One region of the Oryzibacillus soli genome, then DNA from elsewhere that is predicted to be linked to it. Evidence: riboswitches for the same ligand, from Rfam matches in the RefSeq annotation. Region 1 holds a riboswitch; each other region holds the start of a gene.

What was found. A riboswitch is a leader RNA that binds a small molecule or an ion and turns the genes downstream of it on or off. The one in region 1 is predicted to bind cyclic di-AMP.
Region 2: another riboswitch for cyclic di-AMP. It lies ahead of ACSEXW_RS13185 (stalk domain-containing protein); the one in region 1 lies ahead of ACSEXW_RS12605 (TrkH family potassium uptake protein).
Region 3: another riboswitch for cyclic di-AMP. It lies ahead of ACSEXW_RS25090 (resuscitation-promoting factor); the one in region 1 lies ahead of ACSEXW_RS12605 (TrkH family potassium uptake protein).
Region 4: another riboswitch for cyclic di-AMP. It lies ahead of kimA (potassium transporter KimA); the one in region 1 lies ahead of ACSEXW_RS12605 (TrkH family potassium uptake protein).

What each region holds. Positions count from the first base shown of each region.
Region 1 covers NZ_JBPPGJ010000008.1:128,687-134,390, forward strand. The annotation lists gene uvrC (excinuclease ABC subunit UvrC) at 1-998, shown strand, start outside; partial or broken gene ACSEXW_RS12600 (CPBP family intramembrane glutamic endopeptidase) at 1,111-2,472, opposite strand; cyclic di-AMP (ydaO/yuaA leader) riboswitch at 2,818-2,953, shown strand; gene ACSEXW_RS12605 (TrkH family potassium uptake protein) at 3,026-4,384, shown strand; gene ACSEXW_RS12610 (potassium channel family protein) at 4,443-5,102, shown strand; gene ACSEXW_RS12615 (cation:proton antiporter) at 5,135-5,704, shown strand, end outside.
Region 2 covers NZ_JBPPGJ010000008.1:254,453-260,156, forward strand. The annotation lists gene glnA (type I glutamate--ammonia ligase) at 1-613, shown strand, start outside; gene ACSEXW_RS13175 (hypothetical protein) at 682-903, opposite strand; gene thpR (RNA 2',3'-cyclic phosphodiesterase) at 982-1,569, opposite strand; cyclic di-AMP (ydaO/yuaA leader) riboswitch at 1,646-1,803, shown strand; gene ACSEXW_RS13185 (stalk domain-containing protein) at 1,896-2,639, shown strand; gene serC (3-phosphoserine/phosphohydroxythreonine transaminase) at 2,842-3,924, shown strand; gene ACSEXW_RS13195 (methyl-accepting chemotaxis protein) at 4,074-5,704, shown strand, end outside.
Region 3 covers NZ_JBPPGJ010000025.1:13,040-18,743, reverse strand. The annotation lists gene ACSEXW_RS25110 (Gfo/Idh/MocA family protein) at 1-192, opposite strand, end outside; gene yabG (sporulation peptidase YabG) at 277-1,137, opposite strand; gene rsmA (16S rRNA (adenine(1518)-N(6)/adenine(1519)-N(6))-dimethyltransferase RsmA) at 1,265-2,164, opposite strand; gene rnmV (ribonuclease M5) at 2,161-2,709, opposite strand; gene ACSEXW_RS25090 (resuscitation-promoting factor) at 2,796-3,890, opposite strand; cyclic di-AMP (ydaO/yuaA leader) riboswitch at 4,152-4,343, opposite strand; gene ACSEXW_RS25085 (ABC transporter ATP-binding protein) at 4,692-5,441, shown strand; gene ACSEXW_RS25080 (ABC transporter permease) at 5,438-5,704, shown strand, end outside.
Region 4 covers NZ_JBPPGJ010000001.1:383,884-389,587, reverse strand. The annotation lists gene queA (tRNA preQ1(34) S-adenosylmethionine ribosyltransferase-isomerase QueA) at 1-290, shown strand, start outside; gene tgt (tRNA guanosine(34) transglycosylase Tgt) at 313-1,446, shown strand; gene yajC (preprotein translocase subunit YajC) at 1,490-1,804, shown strand; cyclic di-AMP (ydaO/yuaA leader) riboswitch at 2,033-2,169, shown strand; gene kimA (potassium transporter KimA) at 2,327-4,144, shown strand; gene ACSEXW_RS01385 (DUF445 domain-containing protein) at 4,197-5,450, shown strand; gene ACSEXW_RS01380 (TIGR04086 family membrane protein) at 5,476-5,704, opposite strand, start outside.

The DNA.
Region 1 (5,704 bases):
CGCCGGGTGATGCCCAAGCCGCCGCACACGAGGGCCCTGATGTAGAGGCGCAGACGGACGTGAAGGCCACGCTGGAGGCCTGGCTGAAGGTGAAGGTGCATGTGCCACAGCGGGGGTCCAAGCGCAAGATGGTGGATATGGCCTGCGACAACGCCCGGGTCACCCTGGAGGAGAAGTTCAAGCTCATCGAGCGGGATGAGGAGCGCACCGTCAAGGCCGTGGAGAACCTGGGGTCCTGGCTGGGTTCCGGGACCATCCGCCGCATCGAGGCCTTCGATAACTCCAACATTCAAGGGACGGACCCCGTCTCCGCCATGGTGGTCTTCACCGACGGCAAACCGGACAAGAAGGAATACCGCAAGTACAAGGTCCGGACCGTAGAGGGACCGGACGATTACGAGACCATGCGGGAGGTCATCCGGCGCCGCTACGAGCGAGTGTTGAAGGAAGGCCTGCAGCAGCCGGATCTGATCGTGGTGGACGGGGGACGGGGTCAGATTTCCGCCGCTATGGACGTCCTGGAGAACGAGCTGGGGCTCTATATCCCCGTCTGCGGCCTCGTGAAGGATGCGAAGCACAAGACCGCCCAGCTCATGGCCGGCGACCCGCCTGAGGTGGTGCCCTTGCCGCGGGACAGCCAGGAGTTCTATCTCCTGCAGCGGATCCAGGACGAGGTCCACCGGTTCGCCATCACCTTCCACCGGGAGCAGCGGGGGAAGTCCATGGTGGCGTCCCAGCTGGACGCCATCCCGGGGGTAGGAGAGAAGCGGCGGAAGGCGCTGCTGAAGCATTTTGGCTCCCTGCGCAAAATCAAAGAGGCCCAAGTCGAAGACTTCAGGCCTCTCGGAATCGGAGAAAAGCTGGCGTTGACGATTCTTACGTCGTTAAACGGGGGTCCGGAGCAAGCTCCGAATCCCGGTCCGGAGGAAGATCCGGATTCGTTTCCGGAGGATCCGAACGGCGCCGGGGACCTCCCAGACGGGGATGCAGGAATCTGACGGCGTAGCCGATCGCGGCAGGCAGCAGGATGTAGAACAAGCCCGTCAAGAGATTGGCAGCCGACGGATCTCCAGTCATGACGTACAGGGCCATCAGCAGGCTGTCCATGATCGCATGGGCGAACACGGCCGTCATGAAGCCGTACTTCAGGAAGGTGTAGCCGAAGATGAAGCCCAGGATGGTGACCTCCACGAGCCGGGTGTAGCTGGGGTACAGCGTGTACCCCGTGTGCCCCAGTGCCCAGATCACGCTGCTGACCAGGAGCGCCGGGAAGTTGAAGCGAAGCAGGCGCTTGAAGAGAATGACGCCGAAGAGGCGGTAGATGGCCTCCTCCATGATGGCCGCCACCCAAGCTGCGGCGGGGAAGAGCAGGGGCCACTTCATATTGAACGGCGACTGGGACGGGTCGGGAATGCCGAAGGAATGGAACAGATTGGCTTCCGCGAGGAAGACAATCTGCTGCACTCCGAGGATGAAGAAGCAGATCAGATAGCCCCGGCCCATGCCGTAGAAGACGTCCCGGCCGAAATCCGGGTCTCTCCAGCGCGGCCACGGGCGGAAGCCCTTCATCCGCCACTGCTGGTCACCGGACAGGAGGCAGAACCAGACGGCGGCCGCCATCAGCACCGAGACGCCGACGACGAAGGCGATCATGATGGCGTTCATCAGCGCCTCCGCGGTATCGCCGGCTCCGCTCTCCGCCGCCAGCAAGGCGTCGGTCACATTCAGATTCATGATGATGTAGATCACGAAGAAGACGCCGGTCATGAGGAGTCCTCGGCTCCAGTGGACCCGCTTGCGGTGGATGATGGCCAGGACCAGCGCCGTGATGCCCATGGCGGCCGTGAAGAAGAGGAAGCCACCCGTCATCCATCCGGCCAGACGCTCCTGGCCCTTGATCCAATCCATATAATCATCCGGAATCCGGAAGCCGGTCACGAAGGAGACGGGCTCACCGCTCCGGATGCCGATCTTGATGGCCATCGGGGCTTCCCCGATGGCTTCCTTTTTGGAGAGGAAGGTGAAGCGGTTGGCCTCGGCCTTCTTCGTTGGTGGCGAATAGGTGAAGTCATCCGGGTTGTACCCCGCATCCTTCAGCGCCTTCATGGCAAGAGGGGCATTCTTCTCGTCGTGGGGCTTGGGCAGGGCCCCGGGCTCCTCCCAGGCGGTGACGGCAGGCGTCTCCATATCCACCCGGAGATGAAGGACCCGGTCGGAGTCATCCTTGGCGATGACGAGCCAGTATTCGAGAGGGGCGATCGTGCCGTATTTCTCGGTATAGGTATCCATCAGGCTGTTCTTGGTGACGTAGCCGCTGGTATATTTCTCCGTCTGGTAGGCGATCTTCATCTCGGAGGCCTTGAACCCCAGCTTATCCGCCGCATAACGGGAGGCTGCATCGAGGGCCATCTCCTTGGTAACCGCCGGAGCGGAGAGATCCTCCTCCATGGATTCGTTATGGCTTAGGGACATGATCAGGGCGGAGGTAAAGTATAATATGACGCCGAGTAAAGCCAAGAAAAGAAGCTTGCCGTTCAACTTGTGTGGAATCACTAGACCGTCTCCTTCTCGTTCTTGTTCTTAGGGATCATCAGGCTACTACCAAGGTAACATAAAGTGGCATGCCGTTTCCAGCAGCAGGAATCCGCGGAACCCCCGAAAAGATGTGATAATCGGAGATAATAATGGAAAACCTATGAAAATGGAAGACAGTGCCTTGCCTTCTCCCCAAAACATGCCGCCATATCATATTTATCCGCCGTTTTTCGGGAATATGCTCTTTGTCCCCTGCCTTCCGGTAAGCTATAATCGGTATCAATTGAATAAAAGCCGAATTTCTCCAAGAAAACGGGGGAACCATTGCATTATGGGGTGAATTTCGTTTCATTACGAATAGGGTGGCCTGTACACCCGAACCCGTCAGCTAACCTCGTAGGCTTTCATCAGGATACCAACGGTAAGGCATTGGTTTTCCAGTGTCTTTTTTTGTGTTTTTTGGAGGCACAACGTAGAAGGAGATCAGCACATGAACATGGTCAAAAATCCTCTGGAGATGAAGATGACTCCGCCCCAGATCCTGGTATCAGGTTTCGCTCTCATCATCTTAATCGGCGCAGTCTTACTGTCGCTGCCCATCTCCACCCGTTCGGGACTGGGAACCCCCTTCCTGGACGCCCTGTTCACCGCCACCTCGGCCACCTGCGTGACCGGCTTGGTCGTCGTGGACACCGGGACCCACTTTAACGTTTTCGGCCAGCTGGTTCTCTTGGTTCTGATACAGGTCGGCGGCTTGGGCTTCATGACCATGGCGACTCTGGTGGCGATGATGCTGCGCAAGCGGATCTCGCTGAAGGAGCGACTGATTCTGCAGGAGGCGCTGAACCAGAACTCCATTGAGGGCATCGTGCGGCTGATCCGCAAGGTTATCAACTATTCTCTCATGATCGAGCTCGGCGGGATGATCCTGTTCACGATCCGCTGGTCCTTTGACATGCCGTTCGGCAAAGCGTTGTATTACGGCTTCTTCCATGCCGTTTCCTTCTTCAACAATGCCGGCTTCGACATCTTCGGTCCCATCTCCGGACCGTTCACGTCCATCACCAGCTATGTGGATGATCCGATCATCTCCTTCACAAGCGGTGCTCTGATCGTGCTGGGCGGCTTGGGCTTCATCGTTTTGTCGGATCTGCTGGATTTCAGGCGCACCAAGCGGCTGTCCCTGCATTCCAAGGTGGTGCTCAGCATGACCGCCTTCCTGATCGTGTTCGGAGCCATTGTGATCCTGGTGTTCGAATTTACGAACCAGAAGACTCTGGCCTCTCTGAACTGGTCCGGGAAAATCTGGGGCTCCATCTTCCAGTCCATCACTCCCCGTACGGCGGGAGCCAATTCTATCGACATTGCGGGCATGCGTCAGGCCACCCAGTTCTTTATGGTCATTCTGATGTTCATCGGAGCTTCTCCGGGGTCAACGGGCGGCGGTATCAAGACCACTACCTTCGCCATTCTGATCGGGGCCATGATCGCCATGATCCGGGGCAAGCAGGACATCGTCATGTTCCGCAACCGTCTGGCGCAGGACCGGATCTTCAAGGCGATCACCCTGACGTTTATCGCCATGTTCCTGGTGCTCTTCGCCACCATGGTGCTGTCCACCACGGAGGACCGGAATTTCCTCATGATCCTCTTCGAGGTGGTGTCCGCCTTCGGTACGGTGGGCTTGACCATGGGCTTGACCCCTTACCTGAGCGATATCGGCCAGGTGGTGATCATTCTCTTGATGTTCATCGGCCGGCTCGGCCCCATCACGCTGGCTTACGCCTTGGGTCCCAAGCCCGAGAAGGAGCTGTACCGGTATCCCGAGGGCAAGATCACCATCGGTTAACGAAGCGGTTCGTCTTATCACCTATAGAATCGATATTTTCGGATGAGGAGCAACAGTCATGAAGAAGATGCAGTATGCGGTTATCGGGTTGGGCCGGTTCGGTTCCAGCCTGGCGAAGGAACTCATGAAGCTGGGATACGAGGTGCTGGGCATCGACCGGCGGGAGGCCAATGTGGATGATCTAAGCGGCGAGCTGACCCATACGGTCCTGGCCGAATGCAATGACGAAGAGGTGCTGAAGTCCTTGGGCATCCGGAACTTCGACTGCGTGGTCATCGCCATCGGGGATGATATCCAGGCCAGCATCCTGGCGGCCATCCTGTGCAAGGAGCTGGGCGTGAAGAAGGTGGTGGCCAAGGCCATGTCCGATCTTCACGGCAAGGTGCTGGAGAAGATCGGCGTGGACCGCGTCATCTTCCCGGAGCGGGACATGGGCGTCCGTGTCGCCCACCAGCTGGCGTCGCCCAGTCTCTTGGACTATATCGAGCTGTCCAATGACTACACCATTGCGGAGCTGTCCGTCTCGAAGAAGATCTCCGGCAGCAGCCTGAAGGACCTGAATACGCGGGCCCGCTTCGGCTGCAGCGTGGTCGCCATCAACAAGTGCAACGGGGTTATCATCGCCCCGACGGCAGAGGATACCGTGGATGAGAAGGATATCATGGTGGTGATCGGGACCAATGACCAGATCGAGAAGTTCGAGAACGCCGTCAATTGACGGCCATGTCTGGAGCATGAGGAGGCATCCGTATGGAAAGCGCCAGTACGGAGATCATACATCATATTTTTTATCTGATCGTTTTTGTTTGCGGACTGGGCATGGTGGTAGGACGTCTGTCCCGGTGGCTGAAGCTGCCTGACGTGGCCTTGTTCCTCCTGACCGGCATCCTGGCCGGCCAGGGACTGCACTGGATCGTGGAGCCCAGCACCTCCATTGTCAATCAATTGATTCTGACCGGAGGCGCCGCGCTCATTCTCTTCGACGGCGGCCGCAACATCAGGCTGACGGGCCTGAAGAAGGTATGGTTCACCGTGGCCATGCTGTCGGTTCCCGGCGTGCTGATTACAGGCGGACTGGTTGCCGTTGCGGCTCACTTCCTGCTGGACCTGGGCTGGTCCTATGCCATGCTCCTGGGAGCCGTCATCTCCTCCACAGATCCGGCTACCCTGATCCCGGTCTTCAAGCAGGTAAAGATTCTTCCGAAGGTCCGGGAGACGGTAGAGAGCGAATCGGCCTTCAATGATGCCACCGGTTCCATCCTGACCTTCTCGATCCTGGCCGTTATTATCGGCACCTCGGAGGTGACCCTGGCCTCCGGC
Region 2 (5,704 bases), 130 kb from region 1:
CCAATCCATCTGGAACAACGACATTCCGTTGTTCTATGAGAAGGGCGCGTACGCCAACCTGAGCGAAATCGCTCTGTTCTACATCGGCGGTATTCTGCACCACGCTCCGGCTCTGATCGCGCTGACCAACCCGTCCACCAACTCCTTCAAGCGTCTGGTTCCGGGCTACGAAGCTCCGGTTAACCTGGTATTCTCCAAGGGCAACCGTTCCGCTGCCATCCGTATTCCGATCGCAGCCGTTAACGCGAAGGGCTCCCGGATCGAGTTCCGTACTCCGGACTCCACCGCTAACCCGTATCTGTCTTTCGCTGCCATGCTGATGGCCGGTCTGGACGGCATCAAGAACAAGATCGACCCGCGCAAGCTGGGCTACGGTCCGGTTGACAAGAACATCTATGAGCTGGCTGACTCCGAGAAAGCCGAGATTCGCAGTGTTCCGGGCTCCCTGGATGAAGCTCTGGATGCACTGGCAGCTGACCACAGCTTCCTGACCGAAGGCGGAGTCTTCACCGAAGACTTCATCAACAACTTCATCGAGCTGAAGCGTGCAGAAGCCAAAGCGGTATCCATCCGGATTCATCCGCACGAGTACTCCCTGTACTTCGGCTGCTAATTGGCAGGTATTCATCAATCACATTCAAAAGCCCTCCGGGATCCTGATCCCGGAGGGCTTTTTTACCGTCACTGTTCGAACCGGAACAGCGGGGCACCCAGATGAACCTGGTGGATCTGACGGTGCAGGGCCGAGACGTACCGGTCCAGCCCATTTTCAAAGTCCCCGTCATTCAGAAGCTCCACGGCCAGAAAGGACAAATCCGGTTCTTCGCCTTTGTGCCGCCATTTGCCGTCTAATAAAACATAATTGCGGTCCCGAAGAACGGTGCGCTTGTGCTCAGTCAACACGGGCGTTCCTCCCTTTCATCCGGATGCTTCTAGGGTGCCCTGATCCGGATGGGCGCGGGGGAAGGAAGGGTGCCAACTTCAGGTGGCGCTGAGAACAGGAAGCCGGAATTCCTTCACGACCTCGTACATGGGACTGCGGCCCAGATGGCTTCGGTACAGGATGACCGAGCCGCTGGTCCATTCGAGGCCGTCAAGGCCAGCCGGCTCAGGCAGCTTGCTTCGGACCTGCGTCCAGGGACGGTCTCCTTGATAACGGCGGGCCAGGGTAATGTGGGGACGAAAAGGCTTGTCCTCTTTGGAATAGCCTACACGGACAAGGGCCTGAAGGACATCCCGCTGGAGACTGACGAGACGGTCTCTGTCCCCTTCCAGGCCGGTCCACAGAATGCTGGGCGCCGCGGGAGGACCGAAGGTGCCCAAACCGCTCAGGCGCAGCTTAAACGGGACGTGGAGAGAAACGGCCTCCTCCAGGGATGCCATAATCCTCGGGAGTCGTTCCTCCTCCGTGTCCCCCATAAAATAGAGGGTAATATGCAGATCCTCCGTGTGGGCCCATTTCTGGAAAGGGTACAGAGCTTTATGGGCACGGGTCCACTCAGCCAAAGACTTCTTGATCTCCGCGGGCAAAGGAACTGCCGTGAACAATCGGTATGTGCTGCCGGACATGGATAGTCCCTCTTTTCTTGTCAGGATGGGGGGCTGGAATGTTTTGGCGGTTGCCAGCCCGTTGCTCGATATGTTAGCTTATGTAGTGCCGAATCCAGCATACATACCAAAATAAAAGTGCTGGTACGGGGGACGATTTACATGGGGTGAATGAGCGCGTCAGTAAGAGCGTGCTAGGGAAAACCTTCTTCCCGAACCCGACAGCTAACCTCGGAGGCTACAAGGAGGACATACAATTGAATATTTTTCGCACAGGGCTGAAAAGCTTACTTTTGACATGTGCGTCGGCGGTCGCTCTTTCCTGTTGGGCAGGGGCTGAACCGGCCATGGCCTCGTCCGCCGCGGGTTCGGACGTGAAGGTCCAGATCAATGACGAGCTGATCCGGTTTCCGGATGCGCAGCCCTTCATCGATCAGAACAAGCTGACCCAGGTACCGGTCCGTTTCGTACTGGAGGAATTGGGATATAAGATCCAGTGGTCCGAGGAGAACGGCCGGATTCGGGTTCATATGCTGAACTCGGACGGTACTCATATTGAAATGGTAACGGGACAGCAGGATGTTGAGGTCGACGGGAAGAAAGTGGAGCTGGCCTCCGCGCCGATCCTTCAGGAAGGCCGGGTCTATATACCGCTCCGGTTCATCTCCGAAGCTTCCGGCATCCGCGTCCAATGGGATCCGAACAATTTCATCGCGATTCTGAACGAGGATGGGAACTATCATGCGCCCGCGTGGTATAAGCCCAAGATGCAGCTGCTCTCGAGCTTCACCGCAACCGCCTATTCGGCCAGTCCGAGCGAGAACGGCGGCTATGGGGCCGTGGACTACTTCGGCAGGCCCCTTCAGCTGGGCACCGTAGCTGTGGATCCCAACGTCATTCCACTCGGCACCAGGCTCTATATAGAAGGTTATTCCTACAACGGGCTTCCCGCCGGCGGAATGTACGCCATTGCCTCCGACACGGGTAGTGCCATCCAGGGAAACAAGGTGGATATCTTCCTGCCAGGCTCCAGAGACAACAGTCTGAAGTTCGGCATGCAGCAGGTTCATGTATACAAATTACCTGAATAAGCGTAACCTATGGCAGTCTCCCGGTTGGGAGGCTGCTTCTTTTTTGGGCCGATGATTTACTCATTTATCTCTTTGATGTTGTTCTTATGGAACGCTGTAAAGGAGAAAAGTAAAATTTGTGTGACAGCCTTATACCTACTTGTAGAACCTAGTGAATCTTGCTATCATAGATGAAAACGTGAAGGGGCAGGTGTGGATTTACATGAAAAGAGCTTATAACTTTAATGCGGGCCCGGCAGCACTTCCGCTGGAAGTTCTGCAGCGTGCGCAAGAGGAAATCGTAGACTTCAAGGGGATTGGCATGTCTATCATGGAGATTTCCCACCGCAGTAAAGAATACGAAGCCGTTAACGACGAGACCCAGCAGCTTCTGCTTGAGCATCTGGAGCTTCCGTCCGGATATAAAGTGCTGTTCCTTCAAGGCGGCGCCAGCACCCAGTTCGCCATGGTCCCGATGAACCTGCTCGCCTCCGGCAAGGTCGGCAGCTACGTCATGACGGGTTCGTGGGCGGAGAAGGCGTACCAAGAAGCTCAATTGATCGGTGAAACCCACATCGCAGCCAGCTCCCAAGAAGGCGTTCTACATATTCCGGCATTGAGCGAGATCCAGATTCCCGAGAATGCCGCTTACCTGCATGTCACCTCCAACGAAACGATCGCGGGGACCCAGTACCAAGCTTTCCCGGATACCGGCTCCATTCCGCTCGTAGCGGACATGTCCAGTGACATCCTGTCCCGCAGAATCGATTCCTCCAAGTTCTCCCTGATCTACGCGGGCGCCCAGAAGAATCTCGGTCCTTCCGGCGTAACCGTCGTTGTGGTCAAGGACGATCTGCTGAAGGAGACCCCGAAGCACCTGCCGACCATGCTTCGTTACAGCACCTACATCAAGAACAATTCCTTGTACAATACGCCTCCGGTTTACTCCATCTACATGGTCAACCTAGTGCTGAAGTGGATCAAGGAAAAGGGCGGCATCGGCGCCGTCGAGAAGCTGAACCGCGAGAAGACCGACCTGATCTACAACGCGCTGGACAACAGCGGCGGCTTCTATGAAGGAATGGCTCAGAAGGACAGCCGCTCCATCATGAATATTACCTTCAAGCTTCAAACCGAAGAGCTGGAGAAAGAATTCTTGGCGGAAGCCAAGAAGAACGGCTTCGTCGGCTTGGGCGGCCACCGCAGCGTAGGTCATCTTCGCGCATCCACTTACAACGCCGTACCTTATGAGGCTTGTAAGGCACTGGTTGATTTGATGGGCGAGTTCCAGCGCAAGAACGGCTAAGAAACCCAATCACCCGGCGGCATGCCCGCCGGGTTTTTTTATATGAATAATTAACCGGAGTTTAAATTTTTTACCTCTTATGATATACTTCACAGATATGATGTTCGGTTGATGTTATATTAGCTAACAACTGCAGGGAGAGAGAGATGATGTCTATGAAGATTACCATCGGACGCAAGCTCGTGGGCGCTTTTATGGCTGTGGCCTTGCTTACGGCGGCCGTTAGCGGCCTGTCCTTCAATTCATTGCGAAACATTAATAAATCCTTTGAAGATCTGGTTGAGGTCAGGGTGCAGGTGCTGTCCCATGTGGAGCGGGTGCAGGTCGCAGGCCTCGAACAGAACGATTACATGAGGGAATATTTCCTTACACAGAATCCTGCTGCGGTCCAGCGGATGCAGACCTCGAACAAGAAGATTATCGACTTAATTGAAGAGGTCCTTCCTTCTGTGGAGAAGGAGGAAGATAAAGCAAGCTTCAAAAAGGTGATCGAACTGGCTAAGGAATACAAGACCCGGGTGGACAGCATTATGATCCTCCCCCATGAGCAGGCGCTTCGAGAAGCATCGTTAAGCTTGTTCCCACTGGCTACGCAGATTTCGGTGCTGGCGGAGGAAATGGCCAATGATCATCTGAAGCGGATGGGAGAGGAACAGAAGGCCGTTCAGGACAGTGCGAATAGAGACCAGACGACCAGTATGGTGGTGAGCTTCATCATCGTGGCTCTTGCCATCGGCATCGGTATTCTATGCTCCTTGCTGATATCTCGGCCTCTCCGCCAAATCACGGCAGCCGCCAAGCAGATCGCCGCCGGTGATTTGACTGTCGGAAAGCTGGGAGTGCGGACGAAGGACGAGATCGGAGATTTGGCCGGCACCTTCGAGGCTATGGTTCAGCAGCTTCGATCCATCATCGGCAAGGTGGAACGCTCCGCCGGAAAGATGGCGGAGAGCTCCCGCTTGCTGACCGAGAGCAGCGAATTAACGTCCCAAGGGACCTCCATGATCTCGGACGTATCGCAGGAGGTGGCAACCGGAGCGGAGCAGCAGGTCCGGGGTGCGGAGGATAGCGCCCGGGCCATGGAAGAGATGACGGCAGGCATCGGTCGGATCGCAGAGTCCTCCGCTTCGGTGTACGAGCAGTCGGTGACGGCCCGAGCCCAAGCGGATGAAGGCGACCGGGCTGCGCAGCGGGCCGTAGAGCAGATGAACGTGATCTATCAAGCGGCCGAACAATCGGCAGAGCGTGTGAGGAAGCTCCACGAGCATTCCACCGAGATCGGCGAGATCATTCAGGTGATCACGGATATCGCCACCCAGACCAGTTTGCTGGCTCTGAACGCATCCATCGAAGCGGCCCGTGCCGGTGAGCAGGGCAGAGGTTTCATGGTTGTAGCAACGGAAGTAAAAAAGCTGGCCATCCAATCGGAGACGGCTGCAAAGCAAATCACAGACCTCATCCACGTGGTCCAGAGGGACACCTCCTCTGCGGTCAAGGGCATGAACGAGGGGATGCAGCAATCCCAGGAAGGTCTCCAGGTTGTACAAGCCGCAGGGCTGGCCTTCACCCGCATCCGGGAGGCGATCGAGCATGTCGCGTCCCAGATCGAGGAAGTGTCCGCAACGTCGGAGGAGATCTCGGCCGGCTCGGAGGAGGTAGCGGCTTCCGTGGAAGAAACCGCCCGGATCGCTCGTCTCTCCGCCGACAAAGTACAGACCGTGGCTGCCACAAGTCAAGAGCAGCTGGCCGCCATCCAGGAGATCGCTTCTTCCGCCGCGAC
Region 3 (5,704 bases), on a different contig from region 1:
GCAGCCGTCCGCAGGCAGCCCTCCGGCATCCGCATGGACGCGGACTCCCCATCTGCGGGAGACCGCTTCCGCCTTCGCCGGGTCCCGGACCACCATATCCGTCACCCGGAACCGTTCCGGCAGCGCCTCCGCAATTCTTAAGAAGAACTCGGCCCTCCAGCCGGAGCCTACTATGGCAAACCGTACCGCCATTCCCTCATCTCCCGTCGCTTGTCTTTCTCTCTATTGTTCCCGACTTCGGAGGGTTTGGCAACCCTTGGGGCGCCAGGACGGCTTCTAAGGCTGCTTGAGCTTGGGAAGCCCCATCCGGTGGCTTCCCCTTGTCTCAATGCCGCCCAGCCCATCCAGGCCGCTCATCGTGTGTTGGAGGACGTCCATAATCGGAACCGTGTCCTTGATCGAAGTGAACGCCACCTTGGCGGCGATGTATAGCGGATCCAGCGCATGGATCAGCACGCGGCCAGGGGAGCTGGCATAGTTGGCCCCTGCCTGGAGCAGCGCTTCAAAATGGGATTGGCACGCCCCAGCAATCACAACCAGCGAATCCCGGTTTCGCTCGTACTGCCGGGCTACCCGGACCGCGTTGACGAAATTCTGCGAATTCTTGTAGCTGTTCAAGCTCTGCATGCTGGCATCCTTGCGCTCCTTCAGAATGCCGTCGTGCCCCGTGACCACGACGATATCCGGCTTCACCTGAGGCAGGAGGCGCACCAGCGCATCCGCCATGTTCGTCTCCGGCACGTAGATGCCCTCGGCCGGCACCCGCAGCTCTCCGTACAGCGCCATGCTCTTGCGGAGATAATTCGGATCGCCGTCGAGATGAAGCACCTTACCCGGCACCTCAAAATACGGGTAGCTGTTCCGGTCGGGCTTCCCCCCGCGGGCGGATCGACGATCCGCTCCCGCCGGCTGCTCCCGAGTCATCCAGCTGCGCATCTCGTCGCTTTTTCTTTGCATGTCCTGCTCGTGCTCGTCCAGAAGCGTTTGGGAAGCCGGCACCAGATCGGCAACCGAGGCATCGGCCAACAGCCGGTAATCGATCCCCCGGAGCAGCGCCGTTTGATAAGTAAACTCTTGAATTTTGAAAATGACGTCACCGCCATAGGATTTCCGGACAACCAGGTCACCTTGCTTCATGTGCGAAATCCCCTCCTTCGTGTATCGTATGAGGGGGATGGGCGTTTGGTGCGGGTCGGGTTATTGTGGAATGCTTCTCACGGAACGAAAAACTCCCCCGCCCTAAGAGGCGGGGGAGCTGCAATTGCTATAGCGTCACGCCTGCCCGGGACAGCGCCGCGGTCAGCGAGGCGTATTCCTGCAGGCTCAGGGTCTCCCCGCGCCGGGACGGGTCGATTCCGGCCTCCTGGAGCGCCGCCTCCATACGGGGCTTCGTCTCCTTGGTGAAGAAGCGGCTCAGCAGATTGTTGCTGATGGTCTTCCGCCGCTGGGCGAAGGAGGCCTGAACCACCTCGAAGTACAGCTTCTCGTTCTCCACCTGCACCGGCGGCTCCTTCCGCACCTGCAGCCGGATCACCGCCGAGTCTACGTTGGGCTGGGGGATGAAGACGGTATGCGGCACGATGGTCACCACCTGAGGCTCGCAGTAGTACTGCACCGCAATACTCAGGCTGCCGTAGTCCTTGGTGCCGGGCTTGGCCGCCATCCGGTCGGCCACCTCCTTCTGAATCATCACGACGATGTTCTCCACCGGCAGACGCTCCTCCAGAAGCCGCATGATGATCGGCGTGGTGATGTAATACGGCAGGTTGGCCACCACACTGACGCCTGACATTCCGGCAAAATGCCGCTCGAACACCTCGTTCAGGTCCACCTTCAGCACATCCCCGTGGACCACGGCAGCGTTCGCGTAAGGAGCCAGCGTCTCCTCCAGCACCGGCAGCATCCGCTGGTCGATCTCGATCGCTACCACCTTGCCCGCCTGCTTGGCCAGCTGCTGTGTCAGGGCCCCGATGCCCGGACCGATCTCCAGGGCGCCCTTGGATTCGTCCAAGCCAGCAGCGGAGACGATCTTGTTCAAGATGTTCAAGTCCACCAGGAAGTTCTGGCCCAGGCTCTTCTTGGCGGCCAGATCATACTTTTTCAGGACTTCCTTCGTTCTCGCCGGTGTGGCGACATCTGCAATCACATTCGGTTTCGTATTCATTCGTAGCCCTCTTTATGGAATCGCTCCAGCGCGTTTTGGAATTCCTGCTTACTGATCTGGAACATCTGGCACCGCTTATGGAACTGCTTGCCGTTGGAATAGCCGATGCCGAGCAGCCGGCCCATGGCCTTGCGGCGCTCCGCCGCCTGGGGATGGACGATGAGGCCTGCCTCCATCAGGTCCTCCCAGGCGATCTGGGAGCCCTCCTGGGCGAAGTCCGTCTTCACGTTGGCAAGCGCCCGGCGAATCATCTCCGGCGTTGCGTTCTCGATGCCGACGTCGCCCTTCACCGTCACTTCCTCCTGGGTCAGGAAGGCCTGCTTGCAGCCCGGGAAGCGTTCGGTGATGAGCCGGCGCAGCCGCTCCCCCGCATGGTCCGGGTCCGTGAAGATGATGACGCCCCGCCGCTCCAGAGCCAGACGGATCTTCTCGTACACGTCCTTGTTGATGGCGGAGCCTCCGGTTTCGATGGTTTCCGCCTCTACGGCCCGCTTGATGGCCACCGTGTCGGATTTGCCTTCTACCACGATAATTTCTTTGATCATAGGGTGCAACTTTTCCTCCCGGCCAATCGTCTGTTCAAATAGGAAAAGAAGAGGCTTCCGCCTCTTCCTTGAATCGCATTGTGAAATTAATCAACCGTCGGCTTCTTCGGACCGATGACATACACGGTATACCCGCGCTTGGTGCCGAACTTGGTGGCATAAGACATACTGTCGAAGTAGACGTCGATGGTGTTACCCTTCACGCCGCTGCCGATATCCTCCGCTCTGCGGAAGCCCAGCCCTTCGATGTACACCCACCAGCCCAGCGGGATGACGTTCTTATCGACGGCGATCGTCCGGCCTTCCGTCACCGTGGTGCCGGTATAGGTCAGACCGAATTGGGGATGGCTGTCATCCTTGCCCGTCGATGCCGCGCCGGCCGAATAAGCGGTCAGCGTGACGTTGTTCAGAACCTTCTTATATCCAAATTTTACCCCGCTCTTGGTGATTTCATCCACGTTCGGAGAAGAATTCGACAGAACCGTAACCACAGGAACCTTGGTGCCCACCGCTACGACCTTGCTTACGCTCTCGGCCTTTACGGTTTCGCCCACCTTGTTCTCCGATACCAGGACTCCATCCTCATACACTTTCTCGGTCTGAACGACCTTGGAGCCTTCCACGCCTTCCTGCACGGTCTGGGACTTGCCCTTCAGCAGGTTCCCATCGTTCTGCGTCACTGTATCGTAGGCGATGGCGACAGTCTCCTCGGAGACCTCCTTCTTCACCCGTACGATCTTCAGATCAGCACCGGACGCCAATGTCGACTCCGGCCCGGGGCTTACCTTATCCAGCTCGCCCACTTGAATATTCAGGTCTTCCAATGCTTCTGCAACCGTCTTTCCGGTTGTGTACAACGTCACCGTCTTGCCATCGGCGGTCAGTTGAATAGGCGAGGTGTGGTTAATGACGATGGCGTCGCCGTTCTTGAGCTTGGTGTCAAGAGGCAGCGAGATCCGGTCATGTTCGCCGACCTGAATGGCTTTGTCATCCAGTAGGTGTTGCAGGACAGAGCTCTTCGTGACCATCACGGTCTCTTGTCCGTCGACCACTACGGATACGCGCTTGGTAGCCGTACCGTACAACAACATGAAAAACATGAATGCCAGAGCTGTGAAGATCAGAGCAGCGATTCCGATCAAACGCCCGTTTTCATGCTTCCATCGCAATGCGAAGGCCATGCTGGATGATCGTCTTACATGGGGTTCCGTTGTTACAGGGATTGCGCCCACTTCATTCGGTCCTCCTTCATAGTCCCGCCGTCAAGTATGATGCATGCTGGGTTTGACGCGACTATTGAGTAATGATAATGCTTGGTCCTTTCTTACGAATTCTCTGGAGCAATGGGAAGGAAGAGGTCACACGAAGCGCAAAAAGCCCCGTGAAGAGGAAGCTCTTCTCGTGGCTGGGCATGACAAAATAAATTCATCAATGCACGACAAGTGTCCTCTCTTCAACGCTTACGAGGTTAGCTGACGGATTCGGACGTAAGAGTCGCCCTACCTACGCGGCTGCGAAGCAGCCATCTAAGGATTCACCCCAAAACCGTGCCGTTACTAAGGCCCAGCATGCACCTCAGTCGTTCACATTCGGTTCCCCCGTTTCCCATAGTGGAAACTCAGCGAATTGGAAAATTGGCAAGCATTATTAAGTTATCTTGAACTGTATGATAATGCCTTACAGGAAAGTTGTAAATAGCGAAAAGTCTATATATGGCTCAAAATTGCCCATGTATGCGATTAAAACCCGCTTTTTTGGCTTCATATCCCACTTGTTTCAGCCATTATCTCCGTTTTTCTTCATTCGGACCCCGATTTTCGGAAAAATGGTGAACTTTCCATCGCACAGCGGCATCAATTCGCCCCATTTGGACAGGCCATTTGAGAACAAATTGACTCGTCCGGGACTTTTTCCCATAATATTTTTAGAGAGGTCTGAACGCGATTTCCAGTACCTTTATTCCAACGAAGCAGGTGGTCCGAATCGATTCCATACTCCGGATTGAGGGCTTGTACGGAGGATATTTCCCCCATAAACCCGTCTTGAAAAACGTAACGTTCGACGTCCGTCAGGGCGAAATGGTCGGGCTGATCGGCCTGAACGGGGCCGGCAAGAGCACCACCATCAAACACATCCTGGGACTCCTTCAACCCCAGAAAGGAGAGATCCGCGTGCGGGGCTTGACCCTGAAGGAGGATCCGGAGCCTTACCGGTCCGCCTTCGCCTTCGTGCCGGAGTCCCCCGAGCTCTATGAGGAGCTGACCATCCGCGAGCACCTGGAGCTGACGGCCCGGGCTTACGGTCTGAAGGAAGCCGAATGGGAGCGACGGATGGAGCGGCTCCTCGGCACCTTCCGGATGAAGGAGAAGCTGGGAAGCTTCTCCGGCCATCTGTCGAAGGGCATGAAGCAGAAGGTCATGATTATGAACGCCTTCCTGGTGGAACCGCCCCTCTACATCATAGACGAGCCATTCCTCGGCCTGGACCCCCTGGGCATCCGTTCCCTCCTGGACCTGATGGTTGAGATGAAGCGCCAGGGTGCCAGCTTCCTGATCAGCTCCCATATCCTCTCCACCATAGAGCGCTACTGCGACCGGTTCGTCGTGCTGCACCAGGGGGAGATCGCAGCCCAAGGCCCGTTGGAGCAGATCCTGGAAGCTGCGGGGCTCCGGCAGGGGACGCTGGACGACGCCTTCTGCCGCCTGGTGGCCGGAGGAGGGAGTCCGGCATGACGGACCTGAACCGGCTGTGGTCCAAGCGGGCCGCCGCCTTCTGGAAGGAAGCCGCCGTCTATTGGAGCTATGCGGCTCGAAGCGGCCTGACCGCCTTTCTGCTCCTGTTCTTCATCATCGGCTCTTATGCCTATATGACCGTTCTCAAGACGCTGCCGGCCGATTATCCCTACTGGAGGATCACCACACCGGTCTTGGCTGCGGTTATCGGCTTGTCGCCCTACCGGACTTTCCTGAAGCAGGCGGACCAGGTGTTCCTCATG
Region 4 (5,704 bases), on a different contig from region 1:
CCACCTCCGCCAGAACCTTGGAGACGGCGGCGCGCATAAGCCGACAAGATCCGGAGCTTCCCGAAGGGAAGATCAAGGCCAGCAGCGGATGGACCGACATCTTCATCTACCCGGGAGTGCCCATGCTCCTGGTGGATGCGCTGCTGACGAACTTCCATCTGCCCAAGTCCACCTTGGTCATGCTGGTCAGTGCCCTGGCGGGCCGGGAGAACATCCTGCGGGCTTACAAAGAAGCCGTAGAGCGGGAATACCGGTTCTTCAGCTTCGGCGACGCCATGTTTATCTACTAACGAAAGGCAGGGTCATCCAATCATGGCCGTAACCTACGAACCGATTAAGACCTGCAAGCAATCCGGCGCCCGGCTCGGAAGAGTCCATACGCCCCATGGTGTCATCGAGACTCCGGCCTTCATGCCGGTAGGGACTCTGGCCACGGTCAAGACCATGGCGCCCGAAGAGCTGAAGCAGATGGACGCTCATATCATCCTGAGCAACACCTACCACCTGTTCCTGCGGCCGGGTCACGAGATCGTCCGCCAGGCAGGGGGACTTCACAAGTTCATGAACTGGGACCGGCCCATTCTGACGGACAGCGGCGGCTTCCAGGTGTTCTCGCTGAGCGATATGCGGAAGATCACCGAGGAGGGCGTGGCGTTCAAGTCCCACTTGAACGGAGACAAGCTGTTCCTCTCCCCGGAGAAAGCGACGGAGATCCAGAATGCTCTCGGCTCGGATATCATGATGGCCTTCGACGAGTGTCCGCCGTTCCCGGCCACCCATGAATATGCGAAGCAATCGCTGGAGCGGACCACCCGCTGGGCGGAACGCTGCCTGAAGGCGCACGCCCGTCCGAAGGACCAAGCCCTCTTCGCCATCGTGCAGGGCGGCATGTATGAGGATTTACGGAAGCAGAGTGCCGCCGAGTTGACTTCCCTGGATTTCCCGGGGTATGCTATTGGGGGACTCAGCGTCGGCGAGCCCAAGCATCTGATGTATGAGGTGCTGGATTACACGACCCCGCTCCTGCCGGCCCATAAGCCGCGCTATCTGATGGGAGTAGGATCGCCGGACGCTCTGATCGAGGGCTCCATCCGGGGCATCGATATGTTCGACTGCGTCCTGCCTACCCGGATTGCCCGGAACGGAACCTGCATGACCAGCGAAGGACGTCTCGTTGTCCGGAACGCCAAGTTCCAAGAGGACTTCGGCCCCCTGGATCCCAAGTGCAGCTGCTACACCTGCCGGAACTATTCGCGCGCCTACATCCGCCATCTGATCAAGTGCGACGAGACCTTCGGCATCCGCTTGACCACCTACCACAACCTGCATTTCCTGCTGGAGCTGATGCGCGGTGTGCGCCAGGCCATCCGGGAGGACAGGCTGCTGGATTTCCGCGATGAGTTCTTCGAGATGTACGGCATGAACGAGAACGACAAAGGGTTTTAAAAGACAACATTCCTATACCGAGCCCACTTAAGGAGGAATTCCCATGTTTTATCTGGCCGCAGACGGCGCCGGGACCACCGGTAATGCCCTGGTTACATTCTTGCCCTTCATCGCCATGTTCGCCCTCTTGTACTTCCTGTTGATCCGTCCGCAGCAGAAGCGCACCAAGGCTCGCAATATGCTGCTGGCTAACCTGAAGAAGGGCGACAAGGTTACCACCATCGGTGGCCTGCATGGCACGATTCTGGAGATCACCGACGACACCGTGGTTCTGCGCGTGAACGATGCAACCAAGCTGACCTTCGAGCGCTCCGCCATCAATGCCGTCACCACCGCGGCGCAATCTGCCGCTGAGTAAGCGCATCGCAGGACGGACCTCTCCCCATGGGAGCGGGTCCTTTTTTTATTTCATGAAGTTGTCATCGAATCATGAAAAACGTAGGAAATGGGGAGATAACCGTCGAGCGGCTGACCCTCGCTTTTTTGGAAACGTACCCATCAGGCCCATCAAGAGCATGAACGCCAAAAAGCGGAAATACCAGACTTTACCGGCCGAATCCCGCGGCAGTATGATAACATACGTTAATTGAATATGCCGCTTAATTTCCCATCCGGGGAAAACGGGGGACCCAACATCTGGGGTGAATCGGTCGATGAGACCGTAGGGTGAGTTCTCGCATCCGAATCCGGCAGCTAACCTCGTCAGCGTAAGAGAGAAGGTGATTTGTGTCATGAGCACAAGGCGGGCCTTGTGTTTTTTTGTTGCCCAAAATGCGTCATCCCGTTCCGGATTATGTTTTGAGCCGAGTTGGAGAACTTATGGTCAAAGACAAGTTGAAGATGGGAGAGCGATCATCACAGACAAAAGGGGATATGCGCCATGGTAAGCAAGCTCAAACGGGTTCTGATCGGACGGCCGATGAAGAACGCCGAGATCGAAGGGGAGAAGCTCAGTAAGCTCAAGGCTCTCGCTGTTCTCTCCTCGGACGCCCTCTCATCAGTGGCTTACGGCACCGAACAGATTCTGATCGTCTTAATGGCGGCGGGCTTCACCGCGGTCTGGTATTCGCTGCCGATCTCGCTGGCAGTACTGGGCCTGCTCTTCATACTCATCCTGTCCTACCGTCAAACCATCTTCGCCTATCCGGGCGGGGGCGGCGCCTATATCGTCGCCATGGACAATCTGGGCACCTCGACCGGACTGCTGGCCGGAGGCTCTCTGCTGGTGGACTATATCCTGACCGTTGCGGTCAGCTCATCGGCGGGTACGGATGCCATCACCTCGGCGTTCCCGTCCCTGCATGAGCACCGGGTGGCCATCGCCCTCATCATGATTACCGTGTTGACCATCATGAACCTGAGAGGCGTGACCGAATCCGCCTCTGTACTGGCCATACCGGTCTATCTGTTCGTCATTGCCATCGTCATCCTGATCCTCTCCGGGATCGTGAAGGCTCTTACAGGCGGCATCGATGCCGCGGCGCCAGCAATCGGGACCTCCGTATCCAATGTCAGTCTTTTCCTTCTGCTCAAAGCCTTCAGCTCCGGCTGCTCGGCCCTGACGGGGGTGGAGGCCGTGTCCAATGCCATCCCGAACTTCCGGAAGCCGGCGGAACGAAATGCGGCCGCAACCTTGATGATGATGGGCGGCATTCTGGGCTTCATGTTCATCGGCATCAGTCTGCTGGCCTATTGGTACGGCATTGCTCCCGATCCGAAGGTAACCGTCGTATCTCAGATCGCAGAGAGCACCTTCGGCCGCGGTGTGCTGTACTATTCGATTCAAGGCATCACAGCCCTTATTCTTTTCCTGGCGGCGAACACGGCGTATTCCGCCTTCCCGCTCCTCGCCTTCATGCTGGCGAAGGATAAATATATGCCTCATGCCTTCATGGTCCGCGGTGACCGGCTGGGCTTCTCCAACGGCATCATTTTTCTCGGCGTATTCTCCGCCATTCTGGTCGCATCATTCAAGGGCAACACCGAGAACCTGATCCCGCTCTATGCGGTGGGCGTATTCATTCCCTTCACCATCTCCCAATTGGGGATGATGCTGCGCTGGCTCCGGCTGAAGCCTCAGGGCTACGCCGTCAAGTTCGTGATCAATATGATCGGCATGCTGACCACGCTGAGCATCACTCTGATTTTTATCATAACGAAGTTTTCTCAAGTGTGGACCGTCTTTCTTTTCCTTCCCGCCGTCATGTACATTTTCCACTCCATCAACAGCCATTATATGAATATCGCCGATCAGCTTCGCATTGATATCAAGACGGAGAAACCGTGCATCAAAGGGAATACGATCGTCGTACCCGTTGCAGGCGTGACCCGGGTCGTGAAGCAATCGCTCAGCTATGCCAAGTCCATGACCGACAATGTGATTGCGGTCTATGTCGGCTTCGACGACGAGTCCATCGAGCGGATGGAGGCCAAGTGGGAGGAATGGAGCCCGGGCGTGCGTCTCGTCACCTTAAGATCCAGCTACCGGAGCATCATCCGTCCCGTCCTGAAGTTCATCGATACCGTGGAATGGAAGACCGCCGAGACGGATCACGTGACCGTGCTGATCCCTCAATTCATCACCCGGCATTGGTGGCACAACTTCCTGCACAACCAGTCGAGCCTGCTGCTGAGAGCTTATCTGTATAACCGGAAGGACGTGGTCATAGCCACAGTGCCTTACCATCTCCAACGCTAAAAAACAAAGGAGCTGTTCACGGACAGCTCCTTTGCCCTAGGGAGGTAGTGCCTTGAGTACGAAATATGCGGCAGGGCTGTCCCTTGCCTTCATGGGTCTCGGCTTTGTCATCACGCTGTTCCTGCCGGACAGCACCTGGATTCTGCTTCTCCGCGGAGGCTTCGAGGCGGGGCTGGTCGGCGGCGCCGCGGACTGGTTCGCGGTTACGGCCCTGTTCCGCCATCCCTTCGGCCTGCCGATCCCACACACTTCGCTCATCATCCGCAATCGGGGGAAGATGGTGCAGACGCTCGTGTCCGCCATGGAGAACGAGCTGTTGAACAAACGGAGCATCGAGGAGATGCTCCGGCAGCACCAAGTGCTGGGCGCGGCGGCGGTGGAGCTGACGCGCTTGATCCAGAAGCGGTCGGTGCGGACCGCTGTGGTGGATTTTCTGCTGCGCCTGCTGGATCACATCCCGGAGGAAAAAGCCGTCAGGCTCCTTCAGGAGAAGCTGTCCGGCCTCGTCCGGCATAACGGTCTGGGCGGCATGAGCAGCGCCTTGCGAGATCACCTGTCGGCTGCGGATTACGAGAGGAAGGTGCTGGATCTGGGATTGAAGGAAGCGCTGGTGTGGGTGAAGCGCCCCGAAACCCGGTACCTCCTCGGCAAACTGGCCAATGAGAAGATGTCGGGCATTAAGGTAGGCGGGTTCATGGGCTTCGCGGTCCAAGCGTTCGCCGGATTCATGGACGAGGACAAGCTGGGGCAGATCATACAGGAGATGCTGATGAATTCCCTCCGGCAGCTGCAGCTTCCCGAGGATCCGTACCGGGAGCGCATTCTTCTCCAGATCCGGACCCAGCTTCTTGGGGTTCTGGAGGACAAGGAGCGTTCCTCCCGGATGGCGGAAGCCGTATCCGCCTGGATCGGCGGTCCCCAGGCGTATCCTCTGCTAGAGGCAGGGTACCGCAGCATGCTGGAGCATCTGTCGGATTGGCTGCTTCAGGAGCGTATGAACGGGGGGCGAGCTGTCTTTCAAGCGTACCGCTTTCTGTACCGGAGCATCATCAGCTCACCGGAATTGGTCCGCCTACTGGAGAGCCGCACGACCGAATATATTCTGGATTTCGTGGAAGCGAACCATTACCGGATCGGCAATCTGGTGAAGCTGAATCTGGAGCGGATGGACGATGCCACCCTGGTCCGGCTGATCGAGGAGAAGGTGGGAAGCGACCTCCAGTGGATCCGGGTGAACGGCGCCATCTGCGGCTTTTTGGTCGGCCTGCTGCTGTCGGTCGTCCAGCTCTGGCACGGAGGGGGATAAGCCCGGCCGCGTCCCCTCCCGTCGGTCAACGCCGGGTATTCACTCCCATGATGCCGCCCAGGGCTCCGGCCAGGAACGCCCCTGCAGCGAAGAAGAGCAGGGTCCAGTCCGCTCCGCGGTCGAAGCTCAGGAAGCCGACGATGAGCACGATGATGCTGTATACCAGGCCGAGGAGACCGCCATAGTACCATCCCTTGCTGCCGGATCTTCTCCCGGTGACGAAGCTTCCGATCAGCACGGACAAGCCGTGGATG